Regions from separate parts of the Pseudomonas sp. S2_E02 genome, predicted to be linked through region 4. Evidence: riboswitches for the same ligand, from Rfam matches in the RefSeq annotation. Region 4 holds a riboswitch; each other region holds the start of a gene.
The links. Region 4 has a riboswitch for cobalamin ahead of cobW (cobalamin biosynthesis protein CobW). Riboswitches for the same ligand answer to the same signal wherever they lie in the genome.

Region 1 (5,384 bases), 1.8 Mb from region 4:
AGGCTTATCTGAGTGCCAAGCGGGTGCTGCAGCCGGAGCATCTGGCGCATAACCCGTAATTCAAGTTGCCCAAAATCTAATGTGTAGGAGTGAGCCTGCTCGCGATGACGGTGTCACATTCAACATCAATGTTGAATGATCGACCGCTATCGCGAGCAGGCTCACTCCTACAGTTGTTTGTGCATGGCGAAAACTATTTGCTGGCCGACACTCGCCATACCTTGTTGCCAACATCATCCGCTACCAGCAAGCCACCTTGCTGGTCGATCACCACGCCCACCGGCCGACCCAAAGCATTCTCGTCCTTGTCGAGGAACCCGGTCAGGACATCCACCGGTTTGCCGCTTGGCTTGCCACCGGTAAACGGCACGAAAATCACCTTGTAGCCACTGTGCGGCTTGCGGTTCCACGAGCCGTGCTGACCGATGAATGCGCCTTCCTTGAACTGCGCTGGCAATTTGTTGCCGTCGGCAAAACTCAGGCCCAACGAGGCAGTGTGCGGCCCGATCGCGTAATCCGGGGCGATGGCTTTGGCCACCAGATCGGGGTTTTGCGGCGTAACGCGGACATCGACATGCTGACCGTAGTAACTGAACGGCCAGCCATAGAAACCACCGTCCTTCACTGAAGTGATGTAGTCCGGCACCAGATCACTGCCGATCTCGTCACGCTCGTTGACGGCTGTCCACAGCGCCCCACTGGTGGGTTCCCAGGCCAGGCCATTGGGGTTGCGGATGCCCGAGGCGAAGATGCGGTGATTGCCGGTCGCCCGATCGACTTCCCAGATCGCTGCGCGGCCTTCTTCTTTATCCAGACCATTTTCACCGACGTTGCTGTTCGATCCGACAGTGACGTACAGCTTGCTGCCGTCCTTGCTGGCGATGACGTTTTTGGTCCAGTGGTGATTCAGCGTGCCGCCCGGCAGATCGACTACCTTGATTGGCTGCGATTTGATCTCGGTCGCGCCCGGTTCGTAGTTAAAGCGCAGCAGGCGGTCGGTGTCGGCGACGTACAGATCATTGCCGACCAGGGTCATGCCGAACGGCGAGTTGAGGTTCTGCAGAAACACCGTGCGTGTTTCCGCGACGCCATCATGATCGGCGTCACGCAGCAGGGTGATGCGGTTCGGACTCGGTACGCCAGCGCCAGCCTTGCCCATGACCTTTTTCATCACCCAGCCACGAATGCCGCTGCTGTCATCAGGCTTCGGCGGGGCGTTGGTTTCCGCCACCAGCACATCGCCATTGGGTAGCACATAGAGCCAGCGCGGATGATCGAGGCCTTCAGCGAAGGCTGCCACCTGAGTACCGGCCGCTGCGGTCGGTTTGCCGCCCGCGGGCCAGCCGATCGCCGGGGCGATGTTCACCGTCGGAATCAGGGTCTTGTTTGGTTCAGGCAATTTCGGTGACGGGCCGGTGCCGTCGGAGACTTGCAGGCTGGAGGTTTCACCGCAGGCGGCGAGTCCTCCGGCGAAGGCGATGACAAAAACGAGCTGGGGCTTGCGCATTGCTGATCTTCCCTATGAATGCATTCCTAATCATAGAGGAGGGCGCAAGCCCGATGGTTCAACTGCTCAGCCGCGGGCTTCCTTGAACAGCACGGCAATGCCCGGGTGATAGTTGCCGGCTTCGCTGCGCAATTTGCGGTAGGCGTAGGGGAAATACCAGGCGACCGCGCAGGTGTGTTCCTTTTGCAGGTCGTCGACCATGTCTTGCAGCTCTTCGGGGCTGGCGCTGTGCTGGGCTTTTTGCGGCGCGACAAACAGGCAGCCGAGCTTGAGGTCGCTGGCATAACTGATGCGCTTGGCGTCGTTGGTGATGTCCAGCAGAGCTTGAGTCAGATTCAGGTTGGTGACCTTTGGCCAGCGCTGAGTGGCCTGGATAAAGGCGCGGTCTTCGGCACCGGCGAGAAACAGATCGGCGCGGGCATTGCGCTCGCCTTCTTCGTTCTGTTTACGTGTGGCAGTCTCGTTCAAAGTGACCAGCTCAGCCATCCAGGCCGCCGCCGAGAGCAATCCGAGATTGGCTTTCTCATCATGCCAGTAAGGGGTGTCGCTGTCGCCGCGCACGGCGTTGTAGCGGTCGATACAGTCAAACCAGCGTTCAAGCACTGGGCGCAGGAATTCCAGGCGCGGGTTGCTGATGATCATGCCTTGCATCGTCATCATCCTTTATTGTTGTAGTGGGCTTTTCGAGAAAAGCATGGCTCTTTGATATCATTTGTATCAGTGTGGCACAAGATTGGCGGCAGATAAGTGATCGGCGGCAGTTATTCGCCCGATGGCCGCCTCTTTAATTGACGCTCCACCCCCAACCCTCTAACCTTCGCGGCTTGTTTCAGGTGCTCTGTGACCTGCGTCGACAGAGTGAAACAGGGAAGCCGGTGAGGGTTGTCTTCGCACGAAGAACCACCACGATCCCGGCGCTGCCCCCGCAACGGTAAATGAGTGAAAACTGCGCCTTGAGCCACTGCCTCGAAAGAAGCGGGAAGGCGCGCAGTCAGGCATGCGCCGCTCATGAGCCCGGAGACCGGCCTGATCCATCCAGCGGCATCACGGTGGGCGATGCCAGGCTTTTTGCCGTCTATTCTTGTGCCTGCCCGCCGTTATCCAGCCTCAACGGAGAGCTCCCCCATGACTGATTCCCCCGAGCGCGACGAACGCCATCTGGCGCGTATGCAGCGCAAAAAAGCCGTGATCGACGAACGCATCGCCAACTCGCCTGACGAGTGTGGCCTGGTGCTGGTGCTGACCGGCAACGGCAAAGGCAAAAGCAGCTCGGCGTTCGGCATGCTCGCCCGTGCCATGGGCCACGGCATGCAGTGCGGCGTGGTGCAGTTCATCAAGGGCCGTAACAGCACCGGTGAGGAGTTGTTCTTCCGACGCTTCCCCGAGCAAGTGCGCTTCCACGTGATGGGCGAAGGTTTCACTTGGGAAACCCAGGATCGTCAGCGTGACATCGCCGCCGCCGAAGCCGCGTGGGCGGTCTCCCGCGAATTGCTGCGTGATCCGTCGATCGGTCTGGTGGTGCTCGACGAATTGAACATCGCCCTCAAGCACGGCTACCTCGATCTCGATCAGGTGCTCAGCGATCTGCAGGCGCGTCCGCCGATGCAGCATGTGATCGTCACCGGTCGCGCGGCCAAGCCGGAAATGATTGAGATGGGCGACACGGTCACCGAAATGGGCATGCTCAAACATGCCTTCCAGGCCGGCATCAAAGCGCAGAAAGGCGTCGAACTTTGAATCAACCACGTCACTGCCCGGCGGTACTCATCGCCGCGCCGGCCTCCGGTCAGGGCAAGACCACCGTCACCGCCGCGCTCGCCCGTTTGCATCGCAATCAGGGGCGCAAGGTGCGCGTGTTCAAATGCGGGCCGGACTTTCTCGATCCGATGATTCTCGAGCGCGCCAGCGGTGCGCCGGTGTATCAACTGGACATGTGGATGGTCGGCGAGCAGGAAAGTCGTCGTCTGTTGTGGGAAGCCGCCGCCGAGGCGGATCTGATTCTGATTGAAGGCGTGATGGGCCTGTTCGACGGCACGCCGTCCAGCGCCGATCTGGCGCGGCACTTCGGCGTGCCGGTGCTCGGGGTGATTGATGGGACGGCGATGGCGCAGACCTTTGGTGCGCTGGCGCTCGGCTTGGCCAAGTATCAGCCAGATCTGCCGTTTGCCGGTGTGTTGGCCAACCGCGTTGGCACCTTGCGCCATGCGCAATTGCTCGAAGGCAGCCTCACCGAAGGTCTGCGCTGGTACGGTGCGTTGTCCCGCGAAACCGGTATCGAACTGCCAAGTCGTCATCTCGGCCTGGTCCAGGCCAGTGAATTGAATGATCTGGATGTGCGTCTCGACGCCGCCGCCGACGCATTGGCCAGCAGTTGCGAGGTAGCGCTGCCACCGGCGGTGGAGTTTGCCGCACCGGACGTGATCGCTGTCGAGCCGTTGCTGAAGAATGTGCGGATTGCCGTCGCCCGTGATGAAGCGTTTGCTTTCACCTACGGCGCGAGTCTCGATCTGTTGCGGGCGATGGGCGCCGAGTTGAGTTTCTTCTCGCCGATCCGCGACTCGCAATTGCCTGAAGCGGATAGCCTGTATTTGCCCGGTGGGTATCCGGAACTGCACCACGTTGCGTTGTCGCAGAACACCGCGATGTGTGAGGCGATTCGCGCGCATCATGCGGCGGGTAAGCCGTTGCTCGCCGAGTGTGGTGGGATGCTGTACCTGCTCGATTCGTTGACTGACGTTGAAGGCACCCGCGCTGAATTGGTCGGGCTGCTTAAGGGCGATGCGGTGATGCAGAAGCGTCTGGCGGCGTTGGCGTTGCAAGCGGTGGATCTGCCGGAAGGTTCGTTGCGCGGGCACACTTATCATCATTCGTTGACGACTACCGAACTGGCGCCGATTGCGCGGGGTTTGAGTCCGAATGGTGGGCGCGGTGCCGAGGCGGTTTATCGGGAAGGGCGGATGACGGCTTCTTATGTGCACTTCTATTTCCCGTCGAACCCGAGTGCGATTGCCGCATTGTTTGCGCCAGACCGTGAGGCCGCCTTCGCGAGCAAGCTCGCTCCCACAGGGGATCGCGTTTCTTGAGCAAGCATCCCGTCCAATGTGGGAGCGAGCTTGCTCGCGAAAGGGCCATGACCGACAACACATTCTCCGAAGCCGAGCGCGAAGCGGTTTATAGAGCCATTGCCGAACGCCGCGACATGCGCCACTTCACCGGCGGCAGCGTCGAACCGGAGCTGTTGCGCCGACTACTGGAAGCCGCCCACCAGGCCCCAAGCGTCGGCCTGATGCAGCCCTGGCGTTTCATCCGCATCAGCGACCGCAGCCTGCGCGGGCAGATCCAGAATCTGGTGGAAGAAGAACGCATCCGCACAGCCGAAGCCCTCGGCGAGCGCAGTGACGAGTTCATGAAGCTCAAGGTCGAAGGCATCAATGATTGCGCCGAAGTGCTGGTCACCGCGTTGATGGATGATCGCGAAAAGCACATTTTCGGTCGCCGTACATTGCCGGAAATGGACATGGCCTCGCTGTCCTGCGCGATCCAGAATCTGTGGCTGGCCTCGCGCGCCGAAGGCCTGGGCATGGGCTGGGTCTCGCTTTTCGAACCGCAAGCGTTGGCGGATCTGCTGAAGCTGCCCGAGGGTGCCAAGCCACTGGCGGTTTTATGCCTGGGCCCGGTCAAGGAATTCTATCCGGCGCCGATGCTGGTACTCGAAGGGTGGGCGCAGGCGCGGCCGCTCAATGAGTTGCTGTACGAAAATTATTGGGGAGTGAGTCAATGAGTGTGGCGTTGTTGAGTGTCGCCGCAGTGGCGCTGGATGCGCTGTTGGGTGAACCGAAACGCTGGCATCCGCTGGTGGCGTTCGGCAATTTCGCCG
Region 2 (5,384 bases), 840 kb from region 4:
TCGACTTGCTTCGAGCTTTTGATGTCGCGGATATAGCGGATCGCACCGCCGGCACCCCACAGGCGATTTTCCGATTCATAACCCACGTGTGAACGGGCGAAGAAGCTCGGGATATCGTTGAGGGTTACACCGCTGCGCGATTCGGTGAGGTTGCGGGTCATGTCCGCTTGCAGGCTCCACTGATCGTTGAGCGCGAGTTTGGCGTCGGCCTCGAAACCGCGCATACGCACCTGGCCTTCACCGTTGACCCATTGAATGTCGTCGAGGGTGATCAAGTCGTCGATCTTGCGTTTGAACAGGGTCACGCTGGCGCTGAATTCGCGGTCGAGCAGAAAGCCTTTGTAGTCGACACCCAGCTCCGCATTGCGGCTTTTTTCCGGCTTCAGGTTGCGATTGCCGATCTCGTCGCCCGGTTCATTGACGAACAATTGCTCGGCGTTTGGCAGTTTGTAGGCGCTGCCGTACTGGCCGCGCACCGACCAATTGTCATTGAGGTCATACAGCGAAGTGAGCATGCCGACGGTGGCACTGTCGCCGCCGCTCATGGCCTCGTGACGCACACCGATGCTCGGGTGCCAGTCGGGCAGGGCGTCGATCTGCGGGCGCAGTTGCGTGTAGAAAGCGTGGGCTTCGGCCTTGTCGTTATCGATGATCAGCACATCGTCCTGGCCCTTGAACCACTGGTTGTCGGTGCCAAACACCAGCACATGGCCGCCGGGCAATTCAGCCTTGCCTTCGGCCTGCACACCCCAATCGGTGAAGCCCCAATAGTCGTTGTGATTGATTACTTTGGTGCCGCCGCCCTCCACGTTGTTGACGCGGGTATAACGCGTGTCCCAGTCGTTGATATGGCCTTTGACGAAGTAGCTCAGGCGCTCATTGACGGTCTGCTCGAAGGTCGCCGTGGCGATCTGCTGCACGCGGTCGTTAGTGGTCTTGTGGTTGTCGACCGGGCGGGCGAAATCGAGGTTGGCGTCGGCGTATTGGTAAAACAGCTCCAGCCGCGAATCATCGCCGAATGACTGAATCGCCTTGCCGCCGAACGTGGTGACTTCGTAGGCGCGATCCTTGCCGGAATCGTTTTTCATGTCGCGGTTGCGATAGGGCTGGTAACCGTCGGAGACGTTATGGCTGACGTACGCCAGCAAACCGAGGTCGCCGAAACCGTTAGTGAAGATATTCTCGACGCGGGCGTCTTCGGTGGTGCCGCCAAAGCTGTCGACGCCCAGATTCACCTCGCCGGCGGCTTTGCGCGATTGCGGGCTGCGGGTGACGATGTTGATCACGCCGGACACGGCCTGGGTGCCGAACAACAGGCTCTGCCCACCCTTGAGCACTTCGATGCGTTCGATGGCGTTGGCCGGCAGAGTGTCCAGATAGAGGCCGCCGTACAGGCGATTGTTCAGGCGCACGCCGTCGAGCAGGATCAGCGTGTCGTCGTTGCGCCCGCCGAGCAGCGAATACGTGCCGTAGTCGAAAGGGCCGTTTTTCGGCGCCACATACAAGCCTGGAATGAACATCTGCATCACGCGGCTGACATCGGCGCTGGGGCCGGCGCGTTCGATCTGCTCGCGGCTGACGATTTCGACCTTGCTGCCGAATCTGGCCATCTCGGCGACGGTGGTGGATTCCACTGACGGTGCAGTAACGATTTGTTGATTGAGTTCCAGCGGCGCGTCGTCGGCCAGTAGCAGCGGGCTGAACAGGCAGCCAAGGAACAGGGTTGGAGCAGAAGTGTTGAAAGGTCGAATCATTGTCTTCTCGAAAAGGATCTTCGCAGAAGAGCATGCAAGAGAAGGCATCGCGCACAGCCAATACCGGCCCATGCCCGCCCACCGCAGGATTTTGCCAAACGAAATTCCAGGCCGGTCTCCGGGCTCGCGCGTATAGAGGTTTTCACCTTCCCATGGCCGTCTGGCCACAGTGGTGTATTGAAAACATCACGCGCATACCGTTGCGGGGGCAGCACCGGACTTGTTCGAAAAGAACGTACCGGTTTCCCGTTTCACCCCATGCACGGCGGCATGGGACACCTGAAACTGGCCGGCATCTGAACATTCGAGGAGCGTCTCGTCAATGCGGCAACCACCAGGGGAGCTATTGGATACGTTCCAGAGCGACAAACTGGCCACTCAACCACGCATAAAGCTGAGACACCGCCGGGGTGATCTGCTTGCGATGCGGGCACACCAGACTCAACGGTGAGGCATTGCCGGGAAAATCCTTCAGTAGCACGACCAGTCGCCCTGCGATCACGTCTGCACTGACGTCCAGCCAGGATTTGTTGGCGATGCCTTCGCCGCTCAACGCCCAGCGGCGCACGATGTCGGCGTCGTCGCTGAACATCGGTCCCGAGACCTGGATCGTTTCACTGCCCAGACTCCACTTGTCGTAGATCCGGCCGCCTTGCTGGTAGAGCAGGCAAGCGTGGTTGTGCAGATCATCCGGCGTTTGCGGGTATCCGTGGCGCTCCACGTATTCCGGTGCGGCGACCAGCACCCGCCGGTTCCACGGTGCCAGCGGCAGCGCCACGTAGTTGGCATCTTCATTCGAGCCGTATCGAATCGCCACGTCTACCGGGTCACGAAACAAGTCGGCCATCTGGTCCGACAGGGAAAAGCGCAAGGTCAGTTCCGGGTGCTGGCGGCGAAACAGTGTGAGCCACGGCAGCAAAATGTTGCGCCCCAGATCGGACGGCGCCGTCACTTGCAACACGCCGCGCAACGTGGCGTTTTCACCGCGCAGGTTTTCCTTGCCTTGCTTGAGCGCCTCCAGCACCGAGTGGGCAGTGGGCAAGTATTGCTCGCCCTCGGCGGTTAATCGCAGGCTGCGGGTGGTGCGCGCAAACAGGCGCACGTCCAGCTCACGCTCCAGACGCTTGATCGCCGCGGCAACCTGACCGGGCAATAAATCCGCCTCATGGGCGGCAGCTGTGAAGCTGCCCAGCGCGGCGCTGCGGGTGAACAAACCAAGATCATCGATGCGGATCATTTTCACTCCTGAAGTGAAAGTGTTGGCGCATTCTGCTGGTTTTTCTTTGTGCTTGGGAAGTCGAAGATGGCGGCAAGCGAGCACATCAGCTCTTCAGACAGCGAGTTTCCATGAAAGCCATCACCTTCACCCAACACGCTTTGCCCATTGAAGATCCGCAATCGTTGCAGGACATCGACCTTCCGGTGCCAACTCCCGGCCCCCGGGATTTGCTCGTAGAAGTTCGTGCGGTGTCGGTCAATCCGGTCGATACCAAAGTACGCGCCGGCACTTTCACCAAAGAACCGAAAATCCTCGGCTGGGATGCCGCCGGCATCGTCCGCGAGGTCGGGACTGAAGTGACGCTGTTTCAGCCTGGCGACGAAGTGTTCTACGCAGGCTCCCTTGCCCGCACCGGCAGTTATAGCGAATTTCACCTGGTGGACGAGCGAATCGTCGGGCACAAACCGCGTTCGTTAAGTGCTGCGGATGCCGCGGCATTGCCGTTGACCTCGATCACCGCCTGGGAGCTGTTGTTTGACCGTCTCGGTGTCACCGAAGGTTCAGGGCAGGGCAAGTGCCTGTTGATCACGGGGGCAGCGGGCGGCGTCGGTTCGATGCTGGTGCAATTGGCCCGACAGTTGACGCGGCTGACCGTCATCGGCACCGCCTCACGGCAGGAAACGGCTGACTGGGTCCGGCAATTGGGCGCGCATCACGTCATCGATCACAGTCAGCCGCTGCTCGCACAGTTGCAGGCACTGGGCATCGACGAGGTCAGCCATGTCGCCAGCCTGACCCATACCGAGGAGCATTTTGCGCAGCTGATTGAAGTGCTCCAACCACAAGGGCGTCTGGGCGTGATCGACGATCCTGAAAGCCTCGACGTGATGCCGCTCAAGCGCAAGTCGCTCTCGCTGCACTGGGAGCTGATGTTCACCCGTTCGCTGTACGAAACCCCGGACATGATTGAGCAGCATCACCTGCTCAATCGCGTCAGCGATCTGATTGACCAGGGCATTTTGAAAACGACCGTCGGTGAACATTTTGGCGCGATCAACGCGGCAAACATGCGCCGTGCCCATGCCTTGGTCGAGAGCGGCAAGGCCCGAGGCAAACTGGTACTCGAAGGTTTCTGATTTCACTCATTCAGACGGGCCGGCACGCGGGCCGGTCAGGAGCAGCTCATGCGTATGAAAAAGCTTTCTGCTGCATTGGTCATGGTCATGGCAGCGCCGTTCGCCCATGCAATCAGCGCCGTGCCGTTGCCGGCCAATGCCCCCGCCGACCGATCCTTCGGCAAGCTCGAACAGGTCCATGCGTTCTACGACGCAATGCCCACCGGCGTTTCCGTCACCGAGACCGGACGAATCTTCGTCAACTTCCCGCGTTGGGGCGACAACGTGCCGTTCACCGTGGGCGAGATCCGCGACGGCAAAGTCGTGGCTTACCCGAACGCGGCGATCAACCAGGAAAACCTCAACGATCCCAGTGATGGTCTGATCAGCGTACAGAGCGTGGTGGCCGACGGGCGCGGTCGTGTCTGGTTGCTCGATACCGCCGCGCCGGGTTTCGCAGACCCAAAACCCAAAGGCGCGAAGCTGATCGCGGTGGATCTGGTCAGCAACAAGATCGTCAAACGCCTGGTGTTCCCGGACAACGTCATGTTGCCGAGCACCTACGTCAACGACATGCGTTTCGACTTTCGCACAGGCCCGGAGGGAACGGTCTATCTCACTGACTCGTCCCTGCGCGGACCGGGCGCGATCATCGTCATGGACATCGCCAGCGGCAGTGCCATGCGCCGCTTGAGCGGTGTGCCGGCGACCTCGGTTGACCCGACCTTTGTCCCGGTGGTTGAAGGCCTGCCACTCACCGTTGAAGGTCCGGACGGCAAGCGCAAACCGCTGGGCGTGGCCTCGGACGGCATCGCGCTGTCGGCGGACGGCAAGACACTGTATTTCACACCGCTGTCGAGTCGGCACCTGTATTCGGTTTCCACCGCGTTGCTGCGTGATGCCAACTTCAGTGAACAGCAACTGACGGCCGCCGTGCAGGATCTGGGGGAGAAGGGCGCGTCCGATGGTCTGGAGGCTGACGCCGCCGGCGCCGTCTATGCCGGCGATTACGAGCACAACTCGATCCGCAAGCGTCTGCCGGACGGCCAATGGCAAACGCTGGTACACGACCCGCGCCTGCTCTGGCCAGACACATTGTCGATTGGCCCCGACGGCTATCTGTATTTCATCGCCAACCAGTTGCACCGCCAGGCGGCATTCCGTTCCGGGCAGGATCAGCGGCAAAAACCTTACAGCCTGATGCGTCTGAAGATCGACGCAGCGCCGGCGCCGACGCGCTGATTTCCAAGCGGCATTGAGTTCTACGTTTTCACTTTTCAGATCAGGAGTTCAATC
Region 3 (5,384 bases), 1.0 Mb from region 4:
CTGTTCCATCGCCGTGGCCGCTACATCGAAATGAGCGCCGCCGGGCACAAGCTCTATGCGATCACTCAGGGCCTGTTCGGTCAGGAGGATGAAGCCGTGCAACTGTTGCAGAGCTTCAAGCAGCGCAAGACCGGAATGCTGCGCCTCGGCGCGGTGTCACCGCCGATTGCCATGAACCTGACCTATGAGCTGATGCAGCGCCATCCGGATATCGAACTGGAAACCTCGTTTTCTTCGGAAAAGGACACCCTGGCGCGGTTGTTCAACTTTGATATCGACGTGGCGATTCTGGCCTTGTCGGAATTCGATGAGCGCTTCCACACGCGGTTGTATCACCGCTATCCGATCATCGCCGTGGTGCGTGATGACCATCCGTGGGCCAGTCAGGCGCAGGTTCACATCAGTGAAATCAGTGGCGAAAAATGGGTGATGCGCGAATCCAGTGCACGCACCCGACAACTGGTGGAAGAAAGCTGCAAGCGCCTCAATATCGATCTCAACTGCGTCATGCAACTCAACAGCCGCGAAGCCATCGTCCACGCGATCGTCAAGGGCATCGGCATCGGGTTTGTCTCGGCGGTCGAGTACGCCGAAACCCCGGGCACCACGCCGATCACCTTTGTCGATCACCCGTTCTTTATCGAATACCACCTGTGCTGCCTCGGCATCCGCCGGAACCGGCCAGTGATTGCCGAACTGTTTGATGCGAATCCACCGCTGACCTGATCAGCACTGACCCTTGAACCGCCTACCTCATTGCCGAGGGACGGCCCACGCTTACCTGAAAACGGAGATTGACCATGCAGTACCAACAACCGACTCACCTGCAAGCCGCGATCCTCGACTGGGCCGGCACCGTTGTCGATTTCGGCTCGTTTGCGCCGACGCAGATTTTCGTCGAGGCCTTTGCCGAGTTTGGCGTCGCCGTGTCGCTGGAAGAAGCGCGCGGGCCAATGGGCATGGGCAAGTGGGATCACATTCGCACGCTGTGCAACCTGCCGCAGATTGCCGAGCGTTACCGCGCGGCGTTTGATCGCTTGCCGAGTGACGACGATGTAACGGCAATCTACGAACGTTTCATGCCGCTGCAGATCGAGAAAATCGCCCTGCATTCGGCGCTGATTCCGGGCGCGCTCGAAGCCATTGCAGCATTGCGCGACAAGGGTTTGAAAATCGGTTCGTGCTCGGGCTACCCGGCGGTGGTAATGGCCAAGGTTGTCGAACTGGCGCGGGAAAATGGCTATGTCGCCGGTCATGTCGTTGCCACCGATGAAGTGCCCAATGGCCGGCCGTATCCGGCGCAGGCGTTGGCCAACGTGATTGCCCTGGGCATCGATGACGTGGCCGCCTGCGTCAAGGTCGACGACACCTGGCCGGGAATTCTCGAAGGCCGCGCCGCCGGCATGTGGACGGTGGCGTTGACCTGTTCCGGCAACGCACTGGGCCTGACCTATGAGCAATACAAGGCGTTGCCGTCGGATCGACTGGCGGAAGAACGCGCGCGGATCGGCAAGATGTTCGCCCCTTCGCGCCCGCACTACCTGATCGACACCATCGCCGAACTGCCCGAAGTGATCGAAGACATCAATGCGCGCCTGGCCCGGGGCGAAACTCCGCAGTCCTGCTGATTGATCGTCCGCACCCCGCGCTGATCGTTCCCACGCTCTGCGTGGGAATGCAGCCCGTGACGCTCCGCGTCACTGGACGCGGAGCGTCCCTAGAGGCGTTCCCACGCGGAGCGTGGGAACGATCAACAGCCAAATCGCGGGCAAAAAAAAGCTGCCAAAACTGGCAGCAAAAACTTTAAGAACACGCGATGTATTGACCTCAGCATAGACGCCGGATAATGACAGTGTCGTGACAGTCGCAAATTCATTCAATCGCCCCGCCCCCGTCATCAGGATGTCATCAAGATCACGGCAGAATCCTCGCAAACCGTCTTGAGCCTCGCGACGGATGCTCTGCAAGGATTCCCATGAAAGACGACGCCTCGCTGTTTGCCGCCATCGACCTGGGTTCGAACGCCTTTCGCCTGATGATCGGCCAGTCGGTGCGCAGCCGCAAAGGCTTGCAGATTCAGGAAGTGAAAACCCTGCGCGAACCGGTGCGCCTCGCCGAAGGCTTTGATGGCGGCGCACTGGATGCCTTGGCACTGGATCGCGGCTGGCAGGCGTTGGCGCGGTTCGGCAAGAAGCTGCGTGGTTTCGAGGCCGGCCGTGTTCGTGCGGTGGCCACAAGCGCGGTGCGTGAAGCGGACAACGCGCAACTGTTTCTGGCCAGTGCCGAGCGGCATCTGGGCTTTCCCATCGACGTCATTTGCGGCCATGAAGAGGCGCGGCTGGTCTACGCCGGCGTAACTCACGCCTTGCCCAGCGCCGACGACCTGCGCCTGGTGGTCGACATCGGCGGCGGCTCCACCGAGCTGATCCTCGGCCAGGGCTCACAACCCTTGTTAACCGAAAGCATCGCCATCGGCAGCGGCACCTTGAGCACGCGATTCTTTCGCGGCGGCGATGTGTCCGCCAGCGCGCTACAGGAGGCCGAACGCTTCGCCATCCTGCAGTTTGAAAAAGTTGCCCGGCGCTACCGTGCTCAGGGCTGGCAGCAAACCATCGGCTCTTCCGGCACCGCGCGCATGCTCGCCAAAGTACTCAAGACCAATCGCCTCAACGACTTCGGCCAGGACGGCATCACCTACGGCGGCCTGCTGCGCCTGTCGCTGCTGTTGTTGAAGGTAAACAACGTGCAACAGCTCAAGCTCGCAGGCCTGCAACCACACCGCCAGAGCATTCTGCCCGGCGGTCTGGTGTTAATGCTGGCGGCATTCAAAGTGTTCGGTATCGCACAAATGCTGCCCTCCGAACCGGGCCTGCGTCTGGGCGTGTTGCACGGTTTGATGAGCCAGCACTAATCCTCGCCGCAACAGATTCGTCTCCCCTTCGGCGGCTTGATCGACTACCATGCCGCCGCTGGTTCCCGAACGGGACTAATAGGGAATCCGGGGTGCTTGCACAGCATTGACCGGAACTGCCCCCGCAACTGTAGGTGCCGAGCCTGCTCCACGACTGCCACTGGGTGAATCCCGGGAAGGCCGGAGCCAGGCGATGACGCATCAGTCAGGAGACCTGCCGGCACAGTGATTACTAACCGGCGGGGTGTCCGGGAAGGACATCGTGCCGTGCGCGTCTTCGTTGGCTGCCCGGCCTTGCGCTGTTTTCCTGACCGCGTTCGATGGTGTGTTTCCAGACCGTACTCTCCCGCTCCCCGTACGGTTCCCCTGGAGACTGCCCCATGCTGCTGCCCCGCATCGCCACCCTCATCACCGGCCTGAGCCTTGGCGCCCTGGCGCAGGCGGCACCGACTGTCTATCCACTGACGGTCGAGAACTGCGGCAGCACCCTGACCTTCCAGTACGCACCGACGCGCACCGTGACCATCGGCCAGGCCGGCACGGAGATGCTCTACGCCATGGGCCTGGGCGACAAAGTCGTCGGCACCTCACTGTGGTTCAACAATGTGCTGGCCAAATACAAGGCACAAAACGACCAGATCGAGCGCCTGGCTGACAACGAGCCGAGTTTCGAGTCGGTAATCGGCAAGCGTCCGGAACTGGTCGCCGTGGAACTGGAATGGATGGTCGGCCCGCAAGGCGCGGTGGGCACGCGCGAGCAGTTTCATGAACTGAAGATTCCAACGTACCTGCTGCCTTCCGATTGCGAAGCCAAGGACAACCTCGTCGGCGCCGATGGCACGCGACTGGCGCCGTTTCACATCGAGACGATTTACAAAAGCGTGAGCCAACTGGCGCAGATCTTCGATGTTCAGGAGCGTGGCCAGCAGCTCAATGATCAACTCAAGGCAAGTCTCGCCAAATCGATTGCCACCGCCCAAGGCAAACAGCTCAAAGACGCCAGCGCGCTGGTGTGGTTCTCCAGCGCACAAATGGACATCGAGCCGTTCGTGGCCGGGCACAAAGGCGTTCCCGATTTCATGCTCAGCACCCTCGGCGTGCGCAACGTGGTGGCGTCCGATGAGGAGTGGCCAACCGTCGGTTGGGAAACCATCGCCAAGGCCAATCCGACCTTCCTGGTCATCGCGCGCATGGATCGTCGACGTTTCCCCGCCGACGACTATGAAAAGAAACTCGCCTTCCTGCGCAGTGATCCGGTGACGCGCAACATGGACGCGGTGAAACACAACCGCATCATCATTATCGACGCCATGGCCCTGCAGGCGAGCCTGCGCATGTTCGAGGGCATTGAGCAATTGGCCACGGCCATCAACGGCTATGACCTGTCGCAATGAGTGCCAGCCTGATCCGCACGTTCCTGGCCCTGGCGACCCTGTTGATTGCAGTGGTCGCCGGCGTGGCCATCGGTGAAACCTCGATTGCACCGGACGTGGTGTTGCAAGTGCTGGCGAACAAACTGTGGGGCGCCGGGCATGTCCTCGACCCGATCGATGAAGGCATCATCTGGAACTACCGCCTGACCCGGGCATTGGTCGCGGCGGCATGCGGTGCAGGGTTAGCGACCTGCGGAGTGATTTTACAGTCGCTGCTGCGCAATCCGTTGGCCGATCCCTATCTGCTGGGCATTTCTGCCGGCGCCTCGACCGGAGCGGTGATGGTCGCGCTGCTTGGCGTAGGTGCCGGGATCATCTCACTGTCAGTCGGTGCCTTCGCCGGCGCGGTCACGGCGTTCGTGCTGGTGATTGTGCTGGCGCGGGTCAGCGGCTCGGCCAGCGGTACCGGGCAGATCATTCTCGCGGGGATCGCCGGTTCGCAGCTGTTCAATGCGCTGACGGCGTTTCTGATCACCCGCTCGGCCAGCTCCGAGCAGGCGCGCGGGATCATGTTCTGGTTGCTGGGCAATCTTGGCGGCGTGCGCTGGCCATCGGTGTGGCTGGCGGTGCCAGTGGCCGTATTGGGGTTGGTTGTCTGCCTGTGGCATCGGCGGGCGCTAGATGCGTTTACCTTTGGTGCGGATTCGGCGGCGTCGCTCGGCATTCCGGTGCGGCGTGTGCAGATTCTGCTGATCGGTTGTGCAGCGCTGGTGACGGCAGTGATGGTGTCGATTGTCGGCTCGATCGGTTTTGTCGGTCTGGTCATTCCTCATGCCGCGCGTCTGTTGCTGGGCACCGGTCATGCGCGGTTGCTGCCGGCCAGTGCGTTGGGTGGCGCGGTGTTTCTGATAGCCGCCGATGTGCTGTCGCGCACACTGATCAAGGGCCAGGTGATTCCGGTCGGGGTGATTACCGCGCTGGTCGGGGCGCCGGTGTTTGCCTTGATTCTGGTTGGCCGCAGGTCGGCACGATGAACAGTGTTTTGAGTTGTTCCGGCCTGAGCTTCAGGGTGCGCGGCGCCGAGTTGCTCAACGGTGTCA
Region 4 (5,384 bases):
CAGTTCAGCGGTGAGCGGATATCCCTCAGCCTGCAATGCACGCAGGATGTTCAGCGCCGCCGCCGGCGTGTCGAGACCGACACCGTTGCCGATGCGGCCATCACGGGTCGGATAGTTGGCGAGGATCAATGCGATGCGTTTTTCGCCATTTGGTACTTGCGCCAGATCAATCCAGCGCCGCGCCAGTTCAGCGACGAAATACATGCGCTCAGGTTGCGCGCGGTAGCAGACGACATCGGACTGACTGCGCTCACTGCGCCAGGCCAGATCCTTGAAACTGATCGGTCGGCTGATGATGCGCCCGTCGAGTTCCGGCAAGGCAATGTGCATGGCCAGATCCCGTGGCCCCAGGCCTTGCTCGCTGTCGCGCCAGCCGGGCTCGTTGTCCTGCGCGCAGATTGCCTGGATCACCGGGATATTGCGGCGAAACGGTCGCAGATGCGGCGCTTCCGGGCTGGATTGAGCGAACCCGGTGGTGTTGAGAATCACCCCGGCCTCAACCTCGTCCAGCCAGTCCTCGACCACCGTCAGGCAGCCGGGTTCTTTCAGACTGGCCACCGCGATCGGCAGCGGATTCAGCCCCGCCGCTTGCAAGCGCTGGCAGAACACATCGATGAACGCGGTGTTCGCCGCTTGTAGATGCGAGCGGTAAAACAACACCGCCGCGACCGGATGTGCAGGCAGCCAATCGGCTTGCCAGTCACTCAGTGCGGCGCTGGTTTTATTCGGGTGGTAAATCGCCGTGCGCGGCAGCGCCTGCGGTTCTTCCCAGACGTAATCGCGAGCCAGCCAACGGTTGGCGAGGCAGCGGAAAAAGTCCAGCGCATTGCCCAGTCCGCCCTGGCGCAGGAATTGCCAGAGGCGATCACGATCCACAGCGTTGACGGTGCTCAGGTCGCTGAGTTCCGGGTCAGGACGGTCATCGCCCGGCACCAGAATCACCTGCACACCGCGCTCGGACAGTTCAATCAGACGCTCGACGCCGTAGCGCCAATAGGCGATGCCGCCGTGCAGCGAGATCAGGATCACCTTGGCGTGGCGCAGCACTTCATCGACGTACAAATCGACCGAAGCGTGATTCTGCACCTGCATCGGGTTGGCCAGACGCAGGCTCGGGTAATCTTCCGGCAACTGCTGCGCGGCTTCGGCGAGCAGCGCCAGACTGGAGTCGCCGCTGCACAGGATCACCAGCTCGGCGGGGGTTTGGCCAAGGTCGGCAATGTTGTCATCCGAGACGAAACCGCCGGGCTGAGTCCTGAGCAGGTGCATGGCTTAAACGCTGAGCGCAGCGCGCAGTTGCGCTTCGAGTTGCGCGGCGTCGAGCTCCTGGCCGATCAACACCAGACGCGTGACGCGCGCTTCATCAGCGCCCCACTGACGGTCGAAATGCTTGTCGAAACGCGTACCCACGCCCTGGATCAGCAGACGCATTGGCTTGTTCGGGATGGCGGCGAAACCTTTGACGCGCAGGATGCCGTGCTTGACCACCAGTTGCGTCAGGGCGTCGAGCAGCAGGCTTTCGTCGGCTTGTGGCAGTTCGATGGAGATCGAATCGAAGGCGTCGTGATCGTGGTCATCGTGGTCGTCATCGCCTTCACCGTGGTGGTGATCATGATGGCTGTGGCGGCTGTCGATGTGCTCCTCGGAACCGGCGCCGAGGCCGATCAGCACGTCCAGCGGCAGACGGCCGTTGCTGGCTTCGATGATTTTCACTGCTGGCGGCAGCTCTTCGGCGACTTCAGCGCGGACACGAGCGAGATCTTCCGCGCTGGTCTGGTCGGCCTTGTTGAGGATCACCAGGTCGGCGCTGGCCAGTTGATCGGCGAACAGTTCGTGCAGTGGCGATTCGTGGTCGAGGTTCGGATCGAGTTTGCGCTGGGCATCAACCTGATCCGGGAACGCGGCGAAAGTGCCAGCAGCGACGGCCGGGCTGTCGACCACGGTGATCACCGCATCAACGGTGCAGGCGCTGCGGATTTCCGGCCACTGGAAGGCTTGTACCAGCGGTTTTGGCAGGGCCAGGCCCGAGGTTTCGATAAGGATATGGTCGAGATCGCCGCGACGGGCAACCAGTTCGCGCATCACCGGGAAGAACTCTTCCTGAACGGTGCAGCACAGGCAGCCGTTGGCCAGTTCGTAAACGCGACCGGTGGCTTCTTCTTCGGTGCAACCGATGGTGCATTGCTTGAGGATTTCACCGTCAATGCCCAACTCGCCAAACTCGTTGACGATCACCGCGATACGACGGCCCTGAGCGTTGTCGAGCATGTGCCGCAGCAGCGTGGTCTTGCCCGAGCCGAGGAAGCCGGTGACGATGGTGACGGGGAGTTTGGCCAGTGTTTTCATCGGTATGCCCTTTGGCAAGCGGCGGGCATACGGGACGAGAACCGGCAACGCGCGTGCGTGCCTGGAGAGTTCGCCACCGGATCACCCCGCCCGGTTGTAGTGAGAATCTGTGACGAGGCAGGTCTCCTGGCTGACGGTGTTCAGGCGCTGGGCCTGGCGTTGGCTGCGCCTTCCCGCGGGCTCATAAGTTGAGCTGGCAGTGGCGTGGCAGCGAACATCACCGTTCACAGTTGCGGGGGCAGCCGCGGCATTGACCGCGTTCCCTTCTTAGCTCCGGCACACGCCGGAGAACCTCGAATGCGCAAGGCTACGCATGCACGGCAGGCGGGTCAACGCCTGGATCATTGTGGTTATAAGGACAGCAACTTTTCCATCTAATGATTGCGAACACTTCTCACTTAATAAGTAGTTGTAAGTTATGTCTTACATGCCCTATCCGTTAAATTAAAAAACCACCACCGAGTTAAACCCTGAAATAGAGCGGCTGCGCGCATTTGATTACATATCTTTACAAAAACCAAATTGATAAATCAATACAAGATATGAACGATGAGTTCGCACAAGGACTATGAGTCTCTCAAGAAAGGATTTCTTGCATGGCTGATTATTATCAGTATTTGATCCTGCCTATTTCTTTCCTGCACCCATGGGTATCCACAACATGAGTGCCGGTAACGCGTTACGGCTATCAAGTGATGCCGGACTAAAGGAACTTTCCGAACTACTGCGCAATTGCCACTATGCGCACAGTGCCCACTATCCAGCATTGGATGTTGCGCTGCTGGGACGCGAAGCATGCAGGGCATTCAATGCGACCTGGGAGCATTTGCATACCGATGCGTATCTCAGCGCAGAGAACGGTCTTCGCGAACGACGTATCTGCAAGTTCCAGTATCGCCAACGGGAACGCCAGTGGACGGCGCTACAAGACTGCCACTTTTTTCAAGCCGAGACCGACAACCCGCTGTTGGGCGGGGTGCAGCGCACCTACACCCGCTGCGAGGCGACGTTCATTGACTCCCCGATTCTACAGACACTGCTGGCCGCCGACCTGGCACTGCTGGACATGGCGCTGGGCCCGCGCGACTGGCTCGTGACCTGCCATCAGTTCCGTATCCTCTGCGATCAAGGCAATGCTGGCCAGGCCACTCCTGAGGGCCGACATCGCGACGGGCACGATTTTGTCTTTCAACACCTGATTCAACGTCAGCATGTCATCGGTGGCGAAAGCCGGATATTTGATGAAGAAGGTGGCCAAGTATTCAGTGCAACTTTGACTGACTATCTGGAAACCGTCGTCTTGAATGACCGAATACTTCTGCATGAAGTTTCCCCACTGCAAACATCGAGCATTAATTCGGATCGCGGCAGTCGCGATATGTTGATTATCGACTTCGACCTGGCGGACTACTAATGAATCATTCGACTCATGCACTTTCAGTCAGTACCCCACTCGCGCATAGCTTCATCATTGAACAGTTTCAACAGGCGTGCGCACGAAGAACTTCCACACTATCGCTGACCGCCAATGAAAACATATTGTCCGAGACTGCACGCACGCTAGGACAGAATCGCCATTACGAGCGTTACTTGTTCAATGCACAGGCCATTGACGGTCAATGCTATGCCGCCGAATTCAATGGTATGCAGGTCGAACACTTCCCCGAAGTCGAAACATTAAAGGCTTTGGCGACCCAAGCCGTGCAGGCAATGTTCAACGCGCCGTTCGTCGAATACCGTGTGCTCTCCGGCGTGCACTGCACGCTGAGCGTGCTGGCCGCCCTGACCGAGCCGGGCGACTGCGTATTATCACTGGCGCCCGAAAGCGGCGGGCATTTCGCAACCGGGCCTCTGGTGCAGAAGATGGGCCGGCACAGCGTCTTTTTGAAACTGACGGCTGACGGACAAATTGATCTCGGGGACGTTGATCGGCAACTCCAGTCGTGCGGTCTACAACCGGCAGCCGTACTGCTCGATCATGGTCTGACCACACGGGTAATCGCCCTTAAACCACTGCGCGCGCTGCTGAACCGCCGGGGCTTTGAGCGGACACTGATCATCTACGATGCGTCGCACACTCTGGGCCTCATCGCCGGGAAGGCCTTTCCCAATCCGCTTGACGAGGGGGCGGATATTCTTCAAGGCAACACCCACAAATCCCTGGCAGGTCCGCACCGGGCACTGATCGTCTGCCGGCGTGCCGATCTGGCCCAGCGGATCGAGCAAACGCTCAGCGATGCGCTGGTGTCCTCGCCCAATCTGCCCGGTCTGCTGCAACTGTTCGTCAGCCTGCTGGAAACCCAGCGCTACGGCCAGGCCTACGCCCAACGCATGTGCGCCAATACTCGCCAGTTGCACGACGCACTCGCCGACCTGCCGGGCTGGACGCTGCACCCCTCCGACACGCACCTGCTGTTGCTCGAAGGCGAACGGGCCCGGCAAGCGGCGCAGCAGCTCAATGAACTGGGGATCCGGATCAACAATAAACAGATCAATGGCCGCGACTGCCTGCGCTTCGGCCTTCAGGAAATCACTCGTCTGGGCATCAGCAGCGAAGACCTGGATGCCTTGGCGCACATCATTCGCAATGTCTTGAGCGGTGGCGCCTACAGCGTGGACCGGATTCGTCTGGCTCACATTTGCCAACGCCTGAACCGGGTCCACTACAGCTTCGATCAGGAGGTTGACGAATGAGTGCTGCGGCCTGCCTGATCATCGGCAATATTCGTGACGGAGAATACGAGGGCCTGATTGCCGAGGGCATCACCCCTTTGCTGATTGCCGATAGTCGCAAAACCAGCAAGATCGCCGATGCGAAACAGATCTCTCCGGTGGCGCTGTACGACTTTTCCAGAGGGCTGACCGCGGATCTGATCCAGCTGACGCAGCAGTTGCTGGACGAGCATGGCTTCACCAGTGTCCTGAATTTCCGTGAAGGCTATGTCGCGATCACGGGGCGGCTGTGTGCGGCGCTGCCGGCGCTGGCCCACTTGCACCGTAACGTGGAAAACACGCTGGACAAGGTGCTGCAACGCCAA

Region 1: another riboswitch for cobalamin. It lies ahead of cobO (cob(I)yrinic acid a,c-diamide adenosyltransferase); the one in region 4 lies ahead of cobW (cobalamin biosynthesis protein CobW).
Region 2: another riboswitch for cobalamin. It lies ahead of AB4O01_RS03575 (TonB-dependent receptor plug domain-containing protein); the one in region 4 lies ahead of cobW (cobalamin biosynthesis protein CobW).
Region 3: another riboswitch for cobalamin. It lies ahead of AB4O01_RS02790 (ABC transporter substrate-binding protein); the one in region 4 lies ahead of cobW (cobalamin biosynthesis protein CobW).

What each region holds. Positions count from the first base shown of each region.
Region 1 covers NZ_CP162761.1:6,420,451-6,425,834, forward strand. The annotation lists gene AB4O01_RS28865 (C40 family peptidase) at 1-59, shown strand, start outside; gene AB4O01_RS28870 (PQQ-dependent sugar dehydrogenase) at 194-1,507, opposite strand; gene AB4O01_RS28875 (hypothetical protein) at 1,574-2,158, opposite strand; cobalamin riboswitch at 2,322-2,551, shown strand; gene cobO (cob(I)yrinic acid a,c-diamide adenosyltransferase) at 2,633-3,244, shown strand; gene AB4O01_RS28885 (cobyrinate a,c-diamide synthase) at 3,241-4,590, shown strand; gene bluB (5,6-dimethylbenzimidazole synthase) at 4,638-5,288, shown strand; gene cbiB (adenosylcobinamide-phosphate synthase CbiB) at 5,285-5,384, shown strand, end outside.
Region 2 covers NZ_CP162761.1:800,895-806,278, forward strand. The annotation lists gene AB4O01_RS03575 (TonB-dependent receptor plug domain-containing protein) at 1-1,754, opposite strand, end outside; cobalamin riboswitch at 1,847-2,052, opposite strand; gene AB4O01_RS03580 (LysR family transcriptional regulator) at 2,098-2,991, opposite strand; gene AB4O01_RS03585 (zinc-binding alcohol dehydrogenase family protein) at 3,102-4,109, shown strand; gene AB4O01_RS03590 (L-dopachrome tautomerase-related protein) at 4,158-5,330, shown strand.
Region 3 covers NZ_CP162761.1:630,046-635,429, reverse strand. The annotation lists gene AB4O01_RS02805 (LysR substrate-binding domain-containing protein) at 1-726, shown strand, start outside; gene phnX (phosphonoacetaldehyde hydrolase) at 801-1,628, shown strand; gene AB4O01_RS02795 (Ppx/GppA family phosphatase) at 1,976-2,911, shown strand; cobalamin riboswitch at 2,954-3,147, shown strand; gene AB4O01_RS02790 (ABC transporter substrate-binding protein) at 3,292-4,305, shown strand; gene AB4O01_RS02785 (FecCD family ABC transporter permease) at 4,314-5,318, shown strand; gene AB4O01_RS02780 (ABC transporter ATP-binding protein) at 5,315-5,384, shown strand, end outside.
Region 4 covers NZ_CP162761.1:1,638,819-1,644,202, forward strand. The annotation lists gene cobN (cobaltochelatase subunit CobN) at 1-1,269, opposite strand, end outside; gene cobW (cobalamin biosynthesis protein CobW) at 1,273-2,346, opposite strand; cobalamin riboswitch at 2,446-2,657, opposite strand; gene AB4O01_RS07400 (2OG-Fe dioxygenase family protein) at 3,008-3,760, shown strand; gene AB4O01_RS07405 (hypothetical protein) at 3,760-5,040, shown strand; gene AB4O01_RS07410 (ATP-grasp domain-containing protein) at 5,037-5,384, shown strand, end outside.